Linked DNA regions of Maricaulis maris. The main gene of each other region encodes a partner of the protein of the gene in region 2 in a complex. Links are inferred from orthologs where the notes say so. Each region holds a gene or a part of one and is shown on either strand. Other genes may lie near its edges.

What was found. Proteins that work in one complex are often made in the same cells at the same time.
Region 1: the proteins of trxB (region 2) and trxA are in contact, whole or in part, in a crystal structure (PDB 1F6M), measured with the Escherichia coli proteins. The link is inferred for Maricaulis maris from one-to-one orthologs.

What each region holds. Positions count from the first base shown.
Region 1 is NZ_AP027270.1:127,131-132,493, reverse strand. What follows is about bases 1-2,915. They hold trxA (thioredoxin TrxA), read right to left. Parts: upstream 1,661-2,915; coding sequence 1,340-1,660; downstream 1-1,339. Other genes in these bases: addA (double-strand break repair helicase AddA), read right to left, coding at 1,741-2,915; AAA969_RS00645 (S41 family peptidase), read left to right, coding at 263-1,276; AAA969_RS00650 (folylpolyglutamate synthase/dihydrofolate synthase family protein), read left to right, coding at 1-164. Outside these bases: more of addA, read right to left, coding at 2,916-5,286; double-strand break repair protein AddB, read right to left, coding at 5,283-5,363. UniProt on the Escherichia coli protein: Participates in various redox reactions through the reversible oxidation of its active center dithiol to a disulfide and catalyzes dithiol-disulfide exchange reactions.
Region 2 is NZ_AP027270.1:2,269,198-2,276,993, forward strand. What follows is about bases 2,054-4,951. They hold trxB (thioredoxin-disulfide reductase), read left to right. Parts: upstream 2,054-2,979; coding sequence 2,980-3,924; downstream 3,925-4,951. Other genes in these bases: AAA969_RS10745 (mitochondrial fission ELM1 family protein), read left to right, coding at 2,054-2,377; AAA969_RS10750 (beta-lactamase hydrolase domain-containing protein), read left to right, coding at 2,421-2,864; AAA969_RS10760 (aldo/keto reductase), read left to right, coding at 3,956-4,948. Outside these bases: AAA969_RS10735 (M23/M56 family metallopeptidase), read right to left, coding at 1-883; AAA969_RS10740 (BlaI/MecI/CopY family transcriptional regulator), read right to left, coding at 880-1,272; more of AAA969_RS10745, read left to right, coding at 1,421-2,053; AAA969_RS10765 (DUF547 domain-containing protein), read left to right, coding at 5,080-6,276; AAA969_RS10770 (LysR family transcriptional regulator), read left to right, coding at 6,346-7,239; AAA969_RS10775 (Dps family protein), read right to left, coding at 7,657-7,796.

The sequences.
Region 1 (5,363 bases), 2.1 Mb from region 2 along the record:
CCCGCACCGGTCTCGAAGCCAGCACAGCCGCCGGGCTGATCGCGGCCATGAAGAACGCGATCAAGGAACACCCCTCACCGCGAATCCTGATCAGCGGGTCGCTCTACCTTGTCGGCGAAGCACTGGCACTCGGGGATGAACCACCGCACATCACCCCGGGCTGAGGTCAACGCCCGGGCAGCGCTCCGGCGCGTACTGCATCCAATCCACCCATCACTGGCATCACAGGTCCATCGCTCAACAGCTCTGACTGGATGCCCTGATGCCCCGCACCCTGCTTTTCGCAGCCTCGCTGCTCGCCTTGTCCTTCGCCGGACAGGGCGTCGCGCAAACGGCGACGGTCGAAACCGACTATGTCGCCCTTGCAGAAGCCATAGACACCACCATGCACGCCCATCACTACAACCCCGCGGAACTGGACAGCCCCGCCTATGAGGCGGTCACACAGGCTGTGCGGGCACTGGCGGAAACGGCGACGACTGACGATGAATTCCGCGCGGGTTTCGAGACCATCTGGGAGACGGGACCCTTCTCGCACGTCGACCTTCGCCAAGAAGGCCGCAACGCCGAGGCCATCACTGACTGGGTTGATCAGCTGCGCGTCGGAAACGGTGCCGCGCTGAGCTGGGACGGCGACATTGCCGTGCTGACCGTCAACACAATGATGGGGGTCGACACGATCGAACAGATCGAGGCGGCCTATGACGAGATTGCAACGCGTGACACCGCAGCCCTCATCATCGACCTGCGCGCCAATCGCGGGGGGATGTTTGCCTTCAAGCCGCTGGTCGAACATGTGCTGGAGACCCCGTTGGATATTGGCGTCTTCGTGTCCCAGGGCTGGAACGCGCACATGGATCGGGCCCCCGGGCCACAGGATGTCACAACCATCGCGCCCTGGACCGGATGGTCGATCCGCGACTTCTGGGACTCTGCCCAGGCCAATGACCTGACCCTGGCGCGCCTCACCCCCGACGGGCCCCATTATGGCGGACCGGTCTATGTCCTCATCAGTGAGCACACCGCCAGCGCCGCCGAGATTGCGGCCGATGCGCTCAGGGCATCAGGGCGCGCGATCCTGATCGGTCAAGGCACGGCCGGCGAAATGCTGTCCCAGCGGGTTTACGACATGCCCGGTGGATTCCAGCTCTACCTGCCGATTGCCGATTATTACTCCCTCGCCAGTGGCCGGATAGAAGGAGTTGGTTTGACACCCGACATGCCGCAGGACGCGGAGAGCGCGCTCCAGACGGCCCTCGATCTGGCCCGGCCATAAGAAAACGGGCCCCTGTGGATGCAGGGGCCCGTTCTTCGATCAGGAGTCTGGATCGGAAACCGATCAGATTGTGTCCTGGACCCATTCGGCGATCTTGCCCTTGGCCATGGCGCCGACTTTCGTGGCGACGACCTGACCGTCCTTGAAGATCATCAGCGTGGGGATACCGCGCACGCCGTACTTGCCCGGCGTCATCGGATGATCGTCGATATTGACCTTGGCGACCGTCAGCGCACCGGACATCTCTTCGGCGATCTCTTCGAGAGCCGGGGAAATCTGTTTGCACGGACCACACCATTCCGCCCAGAAGTCCACAAGGACCGGGCCGCTGGCATTGATCACATCAGTCTCGAAGGATTCATCGCTGACCGCTTTGGTCGCCATGGGACACTCCTTGGTTGGGACGAATCCGCGGGGGCGGATTCCGTTGCTGGCGCGTGAGGTAAGGACGGCGAGGCCGCTCGTCAAGCCGCTCCCGCGTCGAAGACCGTATCGAGCAAGGGGTCAGGGAGTTCCATCAAGCGTGCAGCGTCGGTCCAGAGCAGGGCGCAACGTACGGATTTCTCCGGATGAACCGCCCGCAGAAGGGCGCGATAGGTAGCCATCTGACCGAGATAGATTCTCGCCACTGCAGCAAGCTCGATCGGGGGCGGACGGTTGGTCTTGTAGTCGATGATCAGCACTTCATCATCCGTCACGACGAGCCGGTCGACCTGCCCGCGTACGATCGTGTTGGCCGGCAGGCCCGGCGCATGCCCGACCAGCGAGACCTCGGCCCGGCTGCCCGGACCAAACAGTGGCGCAAACTCAGGATGGTCAAGAATACCCAGCGTCTCGGTGACGATCTGCGCCTTGTCCGCGTTGGATATGTCCGGCTGCGCCGCGACAAAGCGCTCCGCCGCGCCCCGACGGCGATCAGGCGCAAGATCGGGCAGGGTCTGCAGCAGCTTGTGGATGACATCGCCGCGCCGGAACCGGTGTCCGCCCGGATCAGAGAGCGGCGACAGCACGGCCGGCTCACTGTCCGCATCGGCCAGCAGGCTGGACGGCGCCGCGCTCAGGATCTGGCCGGTCTCGGTCGGCGCGGGGGTGCAGGCCCAGGACGGGATCGCTGCCGGTGCCCGGCGGGTGGTTTCGTCGGTCCCGAGGGCCACCGGTGGAGGCCCGTAGCGCAGGCCGGGCTCAGCCCCCTCGACATGAGCCGCAACCGGGGTTTCAAATTCCGTCCAACCCTCTCCCTGCCAGGCCTCGGCGAGCTGCGTGTACCAGCTGTGCTCGGCGATCTGGCCGAGCTCGCCCTGCCCTTGCCGCCATCCGCAGACGATCAGGCGATCACGGGCGCGGGTCAGGGCGACATAGAGGAGCCGGCCATGTTCCGAGAGCTGGCGGTTCTCGCTCTCGGCGCGCAGGGTCTCGACGATCTCCGGGTCTTCCGCCTTGCGCGGCGACCACAACAGACCGCAATCGGGATGGGCGAAAATCGGGTCGGACTTGCCGGTCAGCGGGCTACGCGTGGTATCCGGCAGAATGATCACCGGACGTTCCAGCCCCTTGGACGCGTGCACGGTCATGACCTGGACCTCGTCGCGATCGGGGTTCATCTCGCGCTTGATCTGGGTTTCCTCGCCATCAATCCGGGCGATAAAGCTGGCCAGCGCACCGCCATCCTCGCGCTCGTGCTGCAGAGCCCGCGCGAGGAATTCCTGCAGCGGGTCGCGCGCCTCCTCGCCGAGACGGGCATAGATCCGCGCCCAGCGAGTCTCGCCGGTTGGCGTTCGGGCATTGAGGAAACCGGTGAACAGGTCATAGAGCCGGGTCTTGTCGGCCTGATCCCGCAATTCGGTCAGCGCCGCCTTGGCATCGGCGAAACGCGGGTCCCCGCTGGTGAAGAGTGCATTCCACAGGGTCCCGCGCCGCTTCAGATCCGTACGCGACCGCGCCAGATCATAGAGCGCCTGTTCGTCAATGCCGCGCTGGTCGTCGCTGACCGGATCAAAGAGCGGTGAGCGCAGGACCTCCGCGAGGGCGAGATCGTCCCCGGACGTCATGGCGAAACGGCCCAGGGCCAGCATGTCCTTCACCGCCGTCTGCTCACGCAGCACCATGCGATCCGCCCCGGCGACCGGCACGCCTTTCAGCTTGAGCTGACGGATCACCTCCTCGAAAAACCCGCCGGTACGGCGCCAGACGAGGATGGCAATGTCGGCGGGCCGGACCGGGCGCGGTGTGAAGCGTCCGCCCTTTTCCTCCCAGACCGCATCGCCGCGTGCGATCATGGCAGCGATCTCGTCGGCCACGGTCCGGGCCAGCACATCGCGCGAGCTGCCGCGGGCACGCTGATCGACCGGGTCGAAGATCGACCCCTCCTCGACCTTTTCCGGCTTGGGAATGGCCGGCCATAGCTCGACACAGCCCGGCGTGCCGGAACGCGCCGCGCGATGCCCCTGATAGCGCGCAAACGGCAGGGCTGTCGCCCCGGCCTGGAATTTCATTTCCGGGGCCGGGATCTTCGCGGCGAACGCCTGATCCACAGCGGCGAGGATTTCCGGTGCCGAGCGGAAGGAGACGTCCAGACCCGGCCGCTCAAAGGGCAGTTCCACCGACGCCGCCGAAGCCGCCAGATGATCGCCTTCCGCCAGAAAACGCGCCGGTTCCGCGCCCTGGAAAGAATAGATCGACTGTTTCTCGTCGCCGACCACAAACAGCGTCCGGTCAAGCTCGCGCGCGCCTTCGCCGGCGAAGAACTCGGCAGTCAGGCCGCGGATCATGTCCCACTGGCGCGGCGCCGTATCCTGGGCCTCGTCGATCAGGGCATGGGCCAGCATGCCGTCGAGCTTGTAGCCAACCCAGCCGGAAAACGGGTTCTCGGGGGCCAGCAGGAGACCAGCGAGGCGGACAAGATCGTCAAAATCGAGAGCCCGACTGTGTTCCAGCGCCTGGCTATAGGCCCGGGTGAAGCGATCGGTGACCTGCAGCGCCACCGCACTCGCCTGGGCTATCGCGGCACGCTGGATCGTGTCACGCGCCGCCTCGAGTCGGTCTGCTTCGGCTTCCAGCAATGACAGGATGTGCGGATACGGCTTCGAGATAGTCCCCGTGGCCAGGGCCTTCACACGCGGTCCTTTCACCGTGAAGAACGCCGTCAAATACGTGTCGAAGGCGAGGCCCGATGTCCCCGCAGAGAGCGCAAGATTGAGGATATCGCCGCGCTTGGTATCGTTGATCGCGCCCTCATGACACATGGCATGAGCGGCGGCTTCGACCTCAGCACGCGGCATGGCAGCCATGATGTCCCGTTTGAGACTCTCCGGATCGCTGCCGACCGGCAAGTCCAGCACGGACCAGAGCCGAGCCTCCAACGCTTCAACGCCGCCCGCCGCCTCACAGGTCTCGGCGAAGTCATGCCGCTTGGCCCGCGCCCAGCGCAGGATGGTATTGATCGCATCGGGTCCGCCGGCCTCGATCAGCGTGGCGACGTCCGCGCGGGACAAGGAGGCCAGCACCGAGCGCCGTGCCGTGTCCATCGCCTTGCCCGCGGCAGCGTCATCGAGCGTATCAAAGCCCGGCGGGGCCCCTGCCTCGAGCGGAAAGCGGCGGAGCAGCCCTTCACAGAAGGCGTGGATGGTCTGGATCTTCAGTCCGCCCGGCGTTTCGAGTGCCTGGGCAAAGAGCTTGCGGGCCGTATCCAGATCGCGCGCCGCCCGGCCCGGGCCAAGCAAGGCGTCGAGCTGGCGGCCCAGCTCCTCGTCGGGTGTCACCGACCAGTCTCCGAGACGCTTGAACAGGCGCTCCTTCATCTCGGCGGCAGCGGCCTTGGTGTAGGTGACGCAGAGGATCGTCTCGGGCTTGTGCCCTGCGAGCAGGAGATTGATCACGCGGTCGACGAGGACGCGGGTCTTGCCGGACCCGGCATTGGCCTCGACGAAGACGCTTGCCTCAGGCAGGGCAGCCCGCTTCTGGGCAGCGCTGGCAGCCGCAAGGATGGCCGGATCGAAACGGGCTTCGGTCATCGCTCGCCCTCCGGGCTTTCACCACCGGCAGAAGCCCACTCGCCGCGACGGGCGAGATGATCAAAATCCCCGTAATC
Region 2 (7,796 bases):
CCGGACGGCCCGAAAGGATGGCTTTGATACGCATTTCTCGATGTCTCCTGTCATCGGGACCGAAGGCCGATACCAGCTGGGCCGGACTTCGCATCATGGTGATAAGCGTCGCCGCATAGGGCTTGCGCTCTGCGCCCCCCAGCGCCTCCAGACTTTCCGCATCGCAATCGATCTCGCGGGCTTCATGCAGTTCATGTTCAATCCGGCGCAGCGGCCAGTGGAACCACAGCAGCGCCAGCAGCGCCGCGCCGATAAGACGGTCCTGCTCATCGCCGCGCCGGTAGTGGACCAGTTCATGGGTCAGCGCATAGCGGCTGGCCGAGGTGTCATCGAGCAGCGCAGGCGAGGCGAGAATGACCGGTGTCCACCCGGTCAGCAGGGGCGAGGCAAGCCCGTCCCGCAGGCGGAAGTCCGGCGTCTCGACACCCACGCGTGCGGCCAGGATCGAGAGGTAGTCCTGGGCCATTCCGGGAGCCTCGCGGCTGTCCGCCAGCAAGAGCTTGCGGCGGACATGGCGCATGAAAGATCGGCCGAGGGCGACCAGCAGGCCTGCGAGATAGAGCACCGCAAGCACCAGACGCCAGTCGGTCGCCAGCAATCCGGCCAGCGGATCCGCCGCCGGCAGCGCCGCAGCCGCCAATCCGGGCGAGACGCCGGGTCCCATGGGCAGCGGGGCGTGCATCGGCTGGGTCGACATCTCGGGTATAGCGTAGATGACCGGCGCCAGCAGGAGCGGCGCGACAGCCGCCCAGCGTCCGGCCCGCCACAAGCCGGTCCCGCCATGGCCTCGACGCATGTGCCAGCCGGCAAAGACCAGCGCCAGGAGGCCGGACACAACCGACAATGCCGCGCCGACAAGGATGGCATCCAGCAAACCGGTCATTGCCCCTCTCCCTTGCCGGTCTCGTCAGACATTTCGAGCAGGGCAGTGAGCGCCTGCGCCTCCTCTTCGGAAAACAGGCGGCTTCCGGCGAAGGTGGTGGCCGGCAGGGGCCCGTCCATATCCAGGACATTGGCCGCGAAGTCGCGGATCAGCCGCCCCATCAGGGTGACTTTCTCGACCCGGGCCTCGAACACGGACAGCCCGTGCACATCCTGTCGTGCGACCAGGCCTTTCTCGGTCATCCGGGCCAGCAGGGTCCGCGTCGTCGAGTAGGACCAGCCGGTCGCGGCCGCGATGCCGTCCTGGACTTCGCGCGCCGACTGCGGGCCCGCGGTCCATAAATGCTTGAGAACGGCCAGTTCGGCCTGGGATGGGGCAATCGCGGTCATACGGTCTCTCCCGTCGGCAATATCGACGTCTGGATCTCGCGTCGCAGCGCAAATGCTACAACTGTCACATAACGCTACACGCGTAACACGCGCTGTCAAGCGGCCGCGATGCTTGACGGGTCCGGACCGGCGCATTCTAACTGTGGGCATGTCTGATCCAGCACGCACCGACACGACAATCTGGGTGGTCTCCGACGGTCGCCGCGGGATCGAGAACCAGGCGCTCGGCCTCGCCGAGGCGGCGCAGCGTGCGTTGCCGCACAGCACCCGCGTCGAGCGGGTGGTCGCGCGCAAGGACGGCTTCGTCACGCTTCCGGCGCTGTCCCGGCCGGACATCTGGATCGGCTGCGGCCGCGCCGCCGTCCCGCTGGCCCGCCGGCACAAGCGGATCTTCCCGGACTGCGTCTTTGCCTATGTCCAGGACCCGCGCACCCGGCACGATGATTTCGACCTGATCGCCGCGCCCGCGCATGACCGCCTGACGCGACCCAACGCCGTCACCATGATCGGGTCTCCCAATCGCATCACCGACGAGGCGCTGATCGCCGCGCGCGATGCGTTCACGGCACAACTCGATCCGCTGCCCGGAAAGCGGGCCGCCATCCTGATTGGCGGCCATTCAAAGCGCTTCAAACTGGACGGCGCAAGCCTGCGCTATCTGATCGCCCGGCTCGACAGTCTGGAAGCGCAGGACGTGTCGCTGATGATCACGGTCTCCCGACGGACCCCGCCCGCCGCCCGCAAGCGACTGCGCGAGCACTTCGCGGGCCGCGACAGGGTCTGGTATTTCGACGGTGAGGGCGAGAACCCCTATTTCGCCTTCCTCGCGGCGGCAGACTGGATTTTCGTCACGGAAGAATCCACCAACATGCTGGTCGAGGCCTGCGCGACCGGTACGCCGGTCTACGTCCTGCCGCTGTCCGGCACGCCGGGAAAGTTTGCCCGCCTGCACGCCGACCTTGAGGCGTACGGCGCCGTACGCCCCTATCTCGGACGGCTTGAAACCTGGCAATACCCGCCCTTGCAGGAAACCCGCCGGATCGCGGACATCCTGCTCGACCGGTTCCGGCAGACCCGGCTCGCGCTTCGCCGGGAGGCCGCCTGATGTCGGCACCGCTCGCTTGTCTCAGCCTTTCCTCGGAGTGATCATGACCCTGCAGGACGACGCCGCCATTGTGGCGCGCCATGAAAATGTCTGGCTGGCCAGCCAGCCAAGCCCGAGTGATGTCGAGGCCTGGGCCGACGCCGGCGCGCGGACAGTCATCAACTCACGGACACCGGAAGAGACAGCCAGCCTGCCTTTCGATCTGGCGGCCGCGGTCGAGGCGCGCGGCATGCGCTATGTCGAAATGCCGATCGGCGGACCCTATGGCGCAGACCCGTCACTGACCTCGGCCCTCGCCGGGATACTCGCCAGCAGCGAAGGCCCGGTGGTCATGCACTGCCGGTCCGGGACACGGTCGGCCCATCTCTATGCCGCGCATCTGATCGCGACCGATCAGGCCGGTGATGACCCGTTTGACACCATGAACTGGCCGGGTGGCCGCGACGCCAGCATGGTCAGGGCCCTGCTGCCGCCACCCGGCGAATAGCCGGGCTGCAAGGACGGCTGCAAAGGCTGGCAGGAAATCTCCGGGCAATTGCCTATATAGACACCACACCCCGACTCGGGGGCACTGCCCCCTCGCATCACTTTGAGGTTCGACCATGTCCGAGACGCGTCACAAGCGCCTGATCATCATTGGCTCCGGCGCAGCCGGCTACACCGCCGCCATCTATGCCGCGCGGGCCATGCTGGAGCCGACCCTGATCGCCGGCCTGCAGCCGGGCGGCCAGCTGACCATCACCACCGATGTCGAGAATTACCCCGGTTTCGCGGACGTCATCCAGGGCCCCTGGCTGATGGACCAGATGCGCGAACAGGCCGAGAAAGTCGGCACGGAAATGATCTCCGACATCATCGTCGAAGCCGACCTCAAGAGCCGCCCCTTCGTGCTCAAGGGCGATAGCGGCACGGTCTACACCGCCGACAGTGTGATCATCGCCACCGGCGCCCAGGCCAAGTGGCTGGGCCTCGAGAGCGAGCAGAAATTCCAGGGCTTTGGCGTCTCGGCCTGCGCCACCTGCGACGGTTTCTTCTACCGCGGCAAGGACGTCGTTGTCGTCGGCGGCGGCAATACCGCCGTCGAGGAAGCGCTCTTCCTGACCAATTTTGCCTCCAAGGTCACGCTGGTTCACCGCCGCGACAGCCTGCGCGCCGAGAAGGTGATGCAGGACCGTCTGTTCAAGCACCCGAAGATCGAGGTGGTCTGGGACAGCGAAGTCGAGGAAGTCCTGGGCGACAGTGACCCCGCCGGCGTGACCGGTGTGCGGGTCAAGAACGTCAAGACCGGCGCCACGACCGACATCCCGGCACACGGCTTCTTCGTCGCCATCGGCCACGCCCCCGCGACCGAGCTCTTCCTTGAGCAGCTGGAAACCAAGGATGGTGGTTATCTGGTCGTCGAGCCGGGCACGCCCAAGACCTCCATCCCCGGCGTGTTCGCCGCCGGCGATGTCACCGACGATGTCTACCGGCAGGCTGTCACGGCTGCCGGCATGGGCTGCATGGCGGCGCTTGAAGCGGAACGCTACCTGGCATCCCAGGAATAGGACAGTCTACCCCCCCTGACGGGAGATCCCCATGCTGACACGCGAAATCGGACAGAGCGGCATTGCCGTCAATGCCATCGGGCTGGGCTGCATGGGTCTGTCGGAGTTCTATGGACCGGCCATAGAGACCAAGGCCGGCGTGGCGCTCCTGCACGCGGCCATTGAGGCCGGGGTCAATCATTTCGACACGGCGCAGCTCTACGGCATGGGCGCCAATGAACGGCTGCTCGGGGACGCCTTTCACGACCGCCGCGACAAGGTCGTCATCGCGACCAAGTTCGGTCCCGTCCGTGACAAGACGACCGGCGCCTTCCTTGATGTCGACGGGTCAGAGACGAATATGCGCTCGGCAATCGAGGACTCCCTGCGTTTCCTCAGGACCGACCATGTCGACCTGTATTACCTGCACCGGGTCGACCTGAAGACCCCGATCGAGGAGACCGTCGGCGCGATGGCCAAGCTGGTCGAAGAGGGCAAGGTGCGCGCGCTCGGCCTGTCCGAAGCCTCGGCCGAGACCCTGCGGCGGGCTCATGCGGTCCATCCCATCGCCGCGCTGCAGTCGGAATACTCCATCTTCTCGCGCGATATCGAGGATGGATCCCTCAAGGCGGTCGACGAGATCGGGGCATCCCTGGTGGCTTATTCTCCGCTCGGCCGCGGTCTGTTGACGGGCCGCTTCACGCCTGACTACACGCCCGGGAAGGGTGATTTCCGGGCTGGCGCCAGCCAGCCACGCTTCGAGGCAGAAGCCCTCAAGGCCAATCTCGAACTGGTCGAAGAGGTCAAGGCGATTGCTGCGGCGCGCGAGACCAATCCGGCCCAGATCGCCATCGCCTGGGTGCTGGGACGGGCAGACAATATCCTCACCATTCCGGGCACGACCAAGCTCGCCAATCTGCAATCAAACCTCGCCGGAGCACAGATCGCGCTGACGAACGACGAAACGGCGCGGCTCAACGCGCTCGCGGATCATGTGAAAGGCGCCCGTTATCCGGCAAGCCGTGCGAGCAATATCAACGCCTGATAGACGCGTCCAACCGGCACAGAGGTGGAATTTATTTAACGCGCATCCCCCTTGTCTTGGCATTTTACGCCGCTAGTTTCGCCGCCATCAAAACGCGCCTCTGGCGCCCGTGCTTTGAGTGGAGCAACCGCATGCGTCGTATTTTCCTGGCTGGCATCGCCCTGATGGCCTTCACGGTCACCCCCGCAAGCCTCGCCCAGGTCCAGGTTGCGCCGGATCTGAGCGTGTTTGCTGAATATAACGACGACTCCAACATGGTCATCGACCATGAGGGCTGGAGCGTGATCCTGCGCGGTATCGTGCTCAATGTCCCGCCGATGGATCGCGATCCGGAACGCACCCGCCCGGTCCAGACCGGCACGCGGATCAATACGGCGAACACGACCCGCTATCGCCATGAGAGCAATCGCATCGTTTATCACGTGATGAATGATGAATACCGCGAAGGCATCACCTTCCTGCGCGAGGACCTTGAGGCCCTGCCGTCGCAGATCGGCGGTCTCGATCGTCTCAATCGCGATGAGCAACTGGCCTACTGGTTCAACCTCTACAACGTCACGATCATCGAGCAGACCATGCTGAATTATCCGGTTCGCTGGATCAATCGCATGGAAGCCTACGGGACCGACGAGAATGTCTTCGACGCCAAGATCCTCGAGGTCGAGGGCCAGCGTCTCAGCCTCAACGATATCCGCCACGGCATTGTCTACGCCAACTGGGACGACCCGCGCGTGATGTATGGCTTCTTCAACGGCTCCGTCGGCAGCCCGGAGCTGCGCCGCTCGGCCTATACCGGTGCCGGTATCTGGCAACAGCTCGACGCGACCGCGCGCGAATTCGTCAACGCCCTGCGCGGTGTCGAAGTCAGTCAGCGCGAGCTGCGGGTGTCCGAGGCCTATGACGAGGCCCGTGTGCTGTTTCCCGACTTCGAAACCGATCTTCGCGCCCACCTTCTGCGCTTTGCCAATGAGGAGACCGCCGAGCAATTGCGTGACGACCGCCCGGTCGCGGCCACCGTCTCCGACTGGCAGGTTGCCGACATGATCAATGGCTCGCGGCGCTGTACCGGCGTGGCCGGTCCATCGACCATGGCCTCCTACGCCTTTGGCAGCGACCCGCAGAGCCAGCCGACCGGTGTCGTCGCCAATTGCGCGACCATGCCGACCAATGCCGCAATCCTGATGTCGGCGGTTCGCGAGCGCCGGATCGAGCTGCTCAATGAAGGCCGCTATGGTGAAGTCTTCACCATTGATCTGCCGACGCTGGACACCGGTAGCTCGACCGACGCGGACGCGTCCGAAACCGCGGACGAGGACGGCACCGAGTAGTACGCTCGCGATTTGCGGCTTTCCGGATAGACTGCCCCAAACCGATTCCGTACGGGGAGATGCCGGGGCATGGACTGGGACAAGCTGAAAACCTTTCACGCGGCCGCACAGGCCGGGTCCCTGACCAAGGCGGCCGACATGCTCGGCCTGTCGCAATCGGCTGTCAGCCGGCAGATTGCCGCGCTTGAGGATGATCTGGGCGTGACGCTGTTTCACCGTCACGCCCGGGGCCTCATCCCTACGGAACCGGGCAATCTGCTTTACAGCGCCGCCCATGAAATCGCCTCGAAGGTGGCCATCGCCGAAGCGCATGTCCACGACGCGCGCGATGAACCCTCCGGCGAACTCAAGGTCACGGCGCCGACCGCGCTCGGCGCCATCTGGCTGGCACCACGCCTCGCCGAGTTCCACGACGAATACCCCAATATCCGGATCCGGCTGATGCTGGACGATCATGAGCTGGACCTGGCAGGTCTCGAGGCCGAGGTCGGCATCCGGCCCTGGCCATCGACCCAGAATGACCTCGTCCAGCGCAAGCTCCTGTCGGTGCGCCAGCACCTCTATGCCAGCCACGCCTATATCGAGCGCCACGGCTCGCCCAGCACCCCGGCCGAGCTGGATGATCATGCCATCATCTATTACGGCCCGCCGCAGCTGGCACCGATCCCGGGACTGGACTGGGCGGCGAAGGCCGGCCGCGAAGACGGCGCCGCGCCGCGTCCCGCGGTGATCGAGGTCAATACGATCTATGGCGTGATGAAAGCCGTTGAGGCGGGCATGGGCATCGCAGCCCTGCCGGACTATGTCGCGCGCGAGAACCAGAAGCTCACGCGGGTCCTGCCCGAGCTCGATGGTCCGGATTTCGAGGTCTACTTCGTCTATCCCAGCGAACTGCGCGGTTCACGCCGCATCGTCGCCTTCCGGGATTTCCTCATCGAACAGGCGCGTCGCTGGCAGAGCTAGCCACATTTCCGCCATGCACCACGCCGGAAATCAGGGACTTGGACCGGGCAGGATGGGCGTCCGCGTCCATGCATGGCAACAATGTGGCAACGCGTCCTTTTTGCATATCTGACATGAAGCGATAGCGCTTCCGCCGATCCGGATAATCGCACATATATCCCCCCGACGCGGCGAGTACGCCGCTGCTCAGATCTCCCCATCTGAGTATTGCGCGCCCCTCCTCCCCATTTGGGCGCGCAGCATCGCGCCGGGTCCCTCTCCTCCCCTTTAGGACCCGGCGCCATATTCTTCGGGCTACCCCGGCCCAACAAACAATGACTGCCCCGGCTCCCCCAAGCCGGGGCATTTTTTGTTCCGCGCAAGAAAAAGCCCCGGTGCGAGGCACCGGGGCATTTCTCGGCGATCCGGGCCGAACAGCTAGCCGACCGTGGAGCGCAGCATCCAGGCGGATTTCTCATGCTCGGTCAGACGCGGCGTCAGGATATCGGCCGTGGCCTCGTCACCATGCTCGGCCGCCAGCGCAAGCGCCTTGCGGATCGTGGCCACCACAGTCTCAT